DNA from 2 places in the Paenibacillus sp. PastF-3 genome. Region 1 is predicted to be linked to the other one. Evidence: a T-box and tRNA genes for the amino acid it is inferred to sense, from the RefSeq annotation. Region 1 holds a T-box; the other holds one or more tRNA genes.
The links. A T-box is a leader RNA that pairs with one kind of tRNA and senses whether it is charged. The one in region 1 lies ahead of M2444_RS24830 (arginine--tRNA ligase), so its partner is inferred to be a tRNA-Arg.

Region 1 (3,406 bases):
AGTGGGAATTGAATCTGTGAGGCATCTGTGTGGATTGGGAGGGTGGATTTGCCCAAAACACTACTAGCACGGGCATAGGTGTACATCAGATAAACTCCTGTGTTGCCGGATATTTCGGTAGCCTGTTTGAAGTCAAACACAATTTCTGTTCCCAGATTAAACCGCAGCAGATAATAGCGAATGGCAGCAGCTGCAATGATATGGCTGGGAAGCCCCTCTTTATCGGAGCGTGAATGTTCGATATTCTGTTCCATAAGCTTCACTAAATCGATCACCTTAACACCAATTCCTTGGCGCCCTGACATGGCATAAGAAGATTTTCCTTCCGAAATATTTATTCCCAGCTCGGCTGCGGAAGCCGGACTAAGGGACACCACACCATAACTCACATGATGGAGTTTCGCGGCTTGATCGTTATAACCTAATGCGCCCAAAGCCTGCTTAACCATTTGCTGCGGATATTCCTGTCTATAATCGATCACGTTAATAACACGATCCGCCTGTCCATAGGGCTCCTGGGTTCCAGTTAATCCTGTAGTCCATAAGCCGGACGAGAATTCACTGTAGGTGAAATCCTTGGTTAATAGACCAAATTTCCAGAGGTGATAGGCAATGTCTTTGGCAGTGTAAGTCAGAATACCATTCGAACGTACAAGTACCTTATCCATATGATGATCCTCCGAATCCGCTCCATTGCTAATCGCTGTCCCTTGCTTTAACACCCAGCAGCCTGCCAGCTTACCTTCAGTCTCCTGTACAAAAACCATGGTTTGCTTCAATTGCTCAGATGCGGCTGCCCAGAATCCCTCTTTTAAAATATTACTTTCCCATACCAGCAGGTCATAGTGAATACCGAAACGCTTCATTTCCTCTACATGTTCTCTCACCATACGTTCAGCGACAAGGTTACCCAGCCACGCCTTATTGCCGTTACCCTGTTCCAGGGCATGCAGCATTTCTGTGCGCTTATGTGTCATCTCTGGATTCTGTGCATATTCTTTATTCACTTTGGCATAAAGATCCCAGCAATAATCACCAAAACGCTGATGATCTCCTTCCAACGGTACATTCAATAAACCAACGACTGTATCCGCTAACTGGTTGCCCAGATCATCGACGTAGTTATGGACCTCTACGTTATGACCGGTTCTTTTCATTAGTCTGACCAGCGCATCGCCGATGCACGCATTTCTCAGGTGACCCACATGAGCAGCTTTGTTTGGATTGATTGAGGTGTGCTCGATGATGACCTTTTCCCCTGTGCTGTTGGGCAGTTCAAAGGAATGTTTAGCCCATATCCGCCAATCCATGTACAAATTAATAAATCCAGGAGCAGCTACTTCGACCTTTTGTAAAAAGCCTGTGTAGCTCTCTTGTAATTTAAGCTCTGCTTTTACTAACTCTGCTATGACGAGAGGTGGTTTGCGCAGGATTTTGGCTAGCTGCATAGCAATATTGCAGGAATAATCACCATGCTCTAGATTAGCGGGCTGCTCGATCAGAATAGGAACATCGTTTGGGTAAGGAATTTCTAAGGTGTGGAATACTTTTTTTACACTTTGTTCAATGCTGTTTTTGATGATTTGACTTAACATTTTATACCCTCCTTTGAAAATACAAAAAAGCCCTCGTCTCAAAAGAGACGAGGGCTTTAGCGCTCGCGGTACCACTCTCGTTGCTAAACAGACGTTTAGCCACCTTACAGGATAACGGTCTTCAGCCGGGACTTCCTACTTGGGTTCAGAAGTCCATCTCACGGGTGCGCTTCATTAAGTGATCTGTACCGGCTTACACTTACCCGGCTCGCTGAGGACTAGAACACCTTAACTACTCTCCCGCTCATCGATGCTTGAATAATTTTAATTAGTATAACGAATATTTTGAAAAAAGCAATAGGGCGAAACTCGGTATCAATCTGGAAACGCTTGAGTTTTAGATTGTCCGATAAGTAATTACAAACTCACAAAACAGAAGGGGCTCTCATTATTGAGTGGAAATTCCTTTGCATAAATGTCCACGCATTAACTTTAAATACAGAATATTACTATATAGAGCTATTAATTATGGATCATATTACTAGTTTTATAGTTTGTATTTTTTCAAATTGAGTGAAAGAGAGGAGTGAATAAAGATGGCATTATTTTCAACCGGACCTATAGATAATAGTCCAATTCTGGGGATCAGACAAACACAAATCGTAACAGTAAAAGTGGTTAATCGGGATTCTCTTAATCCTTATAATCTCGTCATTCAAGGCTTTTTTCTAAATGGATCAAGAACAATGTATGTGAATGAAACGGTAAATCTCACACCTAACCAAGTACTAACTAGGAACTATTTTGCGGATTTAGATGCATTTGAATTCGTGTTTGCAACACTAGAAGAAGTTGAAGCACAGGTAGGGATCTCGGTCTGGGGAAAACAGGCTTCAGGACAATTGGTAGATCCTCATCGTGTAGTAGCATGGGAGAAGCACGCAGAAATAATCTAAAGGAGTGTTGAGAATTGAGCTATTTATCTACCGGGCCGATAGATAATACCATGGTGGGTGGGATACGACCTACTCAACATGTTACGATCAAAATCGATAACCGAAGCGATGTTACTTCTTCTACGGTTCTCGTCCAAGGATATTATATGGATGGGACAAGAACTTTGTATGTTAGTCAGCTTATTAACGTAATGCCTGAGCAAGTCATAACCAATGATTATTATGCTGATTTTGATGCATTTGAATTTATATTTACGACTTTAAGCCTGGTAGATGATCCTATTCAAGTTTCAGTATGGGGGAAAAATAGCTCAGGGCAAATCGTTACTGCTCACCGACTTGTTCATTCAGAATTACTCGGAGCAACCGTAGGGGCAACTGGGGCTACAGGTGATACAGGAGTGACTGGAGCGACGGGAGCAGACGGAGCGACTGGTGCGACGGGGGCTGATGGAGCGACTGGTGCAACGGGAGCCGATGGAGCGACTGGTGCGACCGGAGCCGATGGAGCGACCGGGGCTGATGGAGTGACTGGTGCGACCGGAGCCGATGGAGTAACAGGAGCAACGGGAGCCGACGGAGCAACTGGTGCAACGGGAGCCGACGGAGCAACTGGTGCAACCGGGGCTGATGGAGTGACTGGTGCGACCGGAGCCGATGGAGCGACTGGTGCAACGGGAGCCGATGGAGTAACAGGAGCAACGGGAGCCGATGGAGCGACCGGGGCTGATGGAGTGACTGGTGTAACGGGAGCCGACGGAGTAACAGGAGTGACAGGAGCAACGGGAGCTGAAGGAGCGACAGGAGCAACCGGAGTCGCTGGAGTGACAGGAGCGACCGGAGCCGCTGGAGTGACAGGAGCGACCGGAGCCGCTGGAGTGACCGGAGCAACGGGAGCCGATGGAGCAACAGGAG
Region 2 (3,406 bases), on a different contig from region 1:
TTGAGTCATCGACAGTGGTCTTTTTGTTATGCCTTGTACAGAGTATTTGCTTGTAAGGGTTTTTATGATAATGTGCTTTAATAGAGTCACTAATAGATTATTCATGGGGGATAAAGATCATGATAATATGGATCAATGGAGCTTTTGGTGCGGGAAAGACAGAAACTGCATATGAATTACATCGCAGAATTCCTAATTCTTTTGTATACGATCCAGAGAATGTAGGGTATTACATAAGGGAAAACATTCCTGATGTGATGACAAAAAGTGACTTTCAAGACTATTATCTTTGGCGTGAAATTAACCATTCCATGTTAAAATACATAGCTAGCGAATATAGGGGAACGGTTATCGTACCTATGACCATAGTCAACCCAGAATATTGGATGGACATTGCTGGTAATCTAATAAATGAGGGATTAGAGGTTCACCATTTTACTTTGTGTGCCTCACGAGAGACGCTGCTCAAGAGATTGGGTGGTAGAGGTGAAGGAAATGACTCATGGGCCGTTCAACAGATCGACAGATGCCTCACAGGGCTTAATAAGGATGTATTCAAAGATCAATTAGACACAAATAACCTGACTACTTTAGAAGTCGTTGAGTTGATAGCCAGTAAGCTTGATATCACTTTAACGCTATTATAGGAGAAAAGTGAAAATATATTAATTTAGGTATTGCTATACTTCGAAATACATGATATAATCTTTTTTGTTGTCAAAACATTTTGTTTTCAATAAGGCCCGTTGGTCAAGGGGTTAAGACACCTCCCTTTCACGGAGGTAACATGGGTTCGAATCCCATACGGGTCACCAATTCCTTTAAAACCTAATTTTTCTTCTGAAATAAAAGGTTGCATTACAGTTTAGATTGTGTTATGATAATTGAGTTGCTTCTTTACATGGAGGCTTAGCTCAGCTGGGAGAGCATCTGCCTTACAAGCAGAGGGTCGGGGGTTCGATCCCCTCAGCCTCCACCATGAAGCTTTCTTATTGTAATGGATAGCTAAATATTTTTTAATGACGCGGGGTGGAGCAGCCCGGTAGCTCGTCGGGCTCATAACCCGAAGGCCGCAGGTTCAAATCCTGCCCCCGCAACCAATTTTCATCAAGCAATTATATCTTTTGGAACCGTGGTGTAGTTGGCCTAACATGCCTGCCTGTCACGCAGGAGATCGCGAGTTCGAATCTCGTCGGTTCCGCCATTTTTCTTGCTTCATGAGCCATTAGCTCAGTTGGTAGAGCACCTGACTTTTAATCAGGGTGTCGAAGGTTCGAGTCCTTCATGGCTCACTTCTTAAGTGAGTCGGACACTAATACATACTGTGTGCGGACGTGGCTCAGCGGTAGAGCATCGCCTTGCCAAGGCGAGGGTCGCGGGTTCGATTCCCGTCGTCCGCTCCATATAAATTTTGCGCCCTTAGCTCAGCTGGATAGAGCGTTTGACTACGAATCAAAAGGCCGGGAGTTCGAATCTCTCAGGGCGCGCCATATTTTAACTTCATACTTTGCCGGCGTGGCGGAATGGCAGACGCGCTCGACTCAAAATCGAGAGGGAAACCGTGGAGGTTCGAGTCCTCTCGCCGGTATCAATTAGCAAGCGAAGCTCTTATGCGTTAAGCTAAGAGCTTTTGCTTTTCAAGTTTAGTAAGGTAAATCATTATATTGTGGACTCTTAGCTCAGTTGGTAGAGCAGTAGACTCTTAATCTATTTGTCCAGGGTTCGAGCCCCTGAGAGTCCATCCTTTAAAGAAACGGCAGAGATGCCGTTTCTTTTTTTTATAATAGTTATACGGTTTCAATCATAGTCACAAAAAAAGCCACGAAGTGCGATATTAGCGTACTTCGTGGCTTTTAATATTTATGGAAGGATATTACCCGCAGCGCGGTAAATTTCATACCATTCGGGTCTGGTGAGTGTAATATCGGATGCTTTGGCAATATCCCGCAATCGCTGCGTATTGGTTGTACCTACAACAGGCTGCATATTTGCCGGATGTCTGAGAATCCAGGCAATGGCAATAGCAGTATTGGTAACCTCTTTTTCAGCTGCCAAACGGTTAATGACCTCGTTCAATTCAGGGAACTTGTCGTTGTCCAGGAATACACCTTCAAAAAAGCCATATTGGAAAGGCGACCATGGCTGAATGGTCATGTCGTGTAGACGGCTGTACTCCAAGATCCCGCCATCATGGACAACCGAACCGGAGTTGGTCATATTCACATTAAAACCGGTATCAATCATACCCGTGAACATAATGCTTAATTGGAGCTGGTTGAATAGCAACGGTTGCTTTACATTTTTCTTGAGCAGTTCGATTTGCAGTGGGTTTTGGTTGCTGACACCAAAATGCTTGACCAAACCCTTGCTCTCCAGAATGTCAAAAGCCTCAGCCACTTCTTCCGGCTCGAACAGCGTGTCAGGACGGTGAAGCAGAAGCACATCGATATAATCGGTCTTTAAGCGCTTAAGACTGCCTTCAACGGATTGTAGGATATGCTCTTTGGAGAAATCAAAAAAACCGTCGCGGATTCCACATTTGGTTTGGATCATCATTTTATCACGCATACCAGGATTGTTCTCTAGTACACCTGCGAATACTTCTTCGGCCTTACCACCTGCGTAGATGTCGGCATGATCAAAGAAGTCTATTCCGAGCTCCAACGCACTATGTACATGTGTATCAGCCTCTTTTGCAGACAAGTCCGCAATCCGCATACAGCCAAGCGAAATTTGGGGCACGTCAAGTGCACCATTCGCTACACTAATTTTTTTAACCATGAGGGATTCACTCCTTAGAATGTAAGTTAGAACTTGCAGTATTCTATCAAACCATATCACAAAGTGGGAGGCTAAGCCAATATGCCCTACGACGTATAGGTAGGCTGCAAGCAAAGTGCAAAAAAAAGAGGCTGCCAACTCAGTAGAATTCACTACTTTTGCAGACAACCTCTTTTTTTATACATCCATAATTATTATATGGATGTGCTCAGAATCATTCTAGTACATATTCGGAATGTCGACATTAGGATCAATATCTGCTTCGTAGTCTACGCCATCTGTTCTAAAGCCAAACAGATTGAAGAAATCTTGGCGGTAGCCTTCAAGATCTGCTAGCTCACCTGCATTATCAGTTGTCAGCTCGTCCCAACGTTTCATAACCTCTGTCTGAACGTCCTCACGCATTTCCCAGTCGTCAATGCGGATCAAGCAGCTTCCGTCAGCAGTAGCCTTGCCTTCGCCGTATAGGTGCTCAGAGAACAAGCGATACATTTGTTCAATACAGTTCTCGTGCAGGCCTTTTTCCTTCATCACTTCGTAAAGGGCTGAGATATAAAGGGGCACTACAGGAATCGCTGAGCTGGACTGAGTTACGAGCGCCTTATTAACGGACACAAAGGCACGT

Region 2: it encodes a tRNA-Arg, which carries the amino acid that the T-box ahead of M2444_RS24830 (arginine--tRNA ligase) is inferred to sense. The anticodon was not compared.

Annotation. Positions count from the first base shown of each region.
Region 1 covers NZ_JARXWM010000015.1:50,251-53,656, forward strand. Annotated here, with positions in the region: gene M2444_RS24830 (arginine--tRNA ligase) at 1-1,595, opposite strand, end outside; T-box leader at 1,636-1,852, opposite strand; gene M2444_RS24835 (hypothetical protein) at 2,132-2,491, shown strand; gene M2444_RS24840 (beta strand repeat-containing protein) at 2,506-3,406, shown strand, end outside.
Region 2 covers NZ_JARXWM010000025.1:68-3,473, forward strand. Annotated here, with positions in the region: gene M2444_RS30285 (AAA family ATPase) at 120-647, shown strand; tRNA gene M2444_RS30290 (tRNA-Glu) at 741-815, shown strand; tRNA gene M2444_RS30295 (tRNA-Val) at 904-979, shown strand; tRNA gene M2444_RS30300 (tRNA-Met) at 1,024-1,100, shown strand; tRNA gene M2444_RS30305 (tRNA-Asp) at 1,127-1,204, shown strand; tRNA gene M2444_RS30310 (tRNA-Lys) at 1,220-1,292, shown strand; tRNA gene M2444_RS30315 (tRNA-Gly) at 1,329-1,403, shown strand; tRNA gene M2444_RS30320 (tRNA-Arg) at 1,414-1,490, shown strand; tRNA gene M2444_RS30325 (tRNA-Leu) at 1,510-1,588, shown strand; tRNA gene M2444_RS30330 (tRNA-Lys) at 1,669-1,741, shown strand; gene M2444_RS30335 (aldo/keto reductase) at 1,861-2,781, opposite strand; gene fabV (enoyl-ACP reductase FabV) at 3,001-3,406, opposite strand, start outside.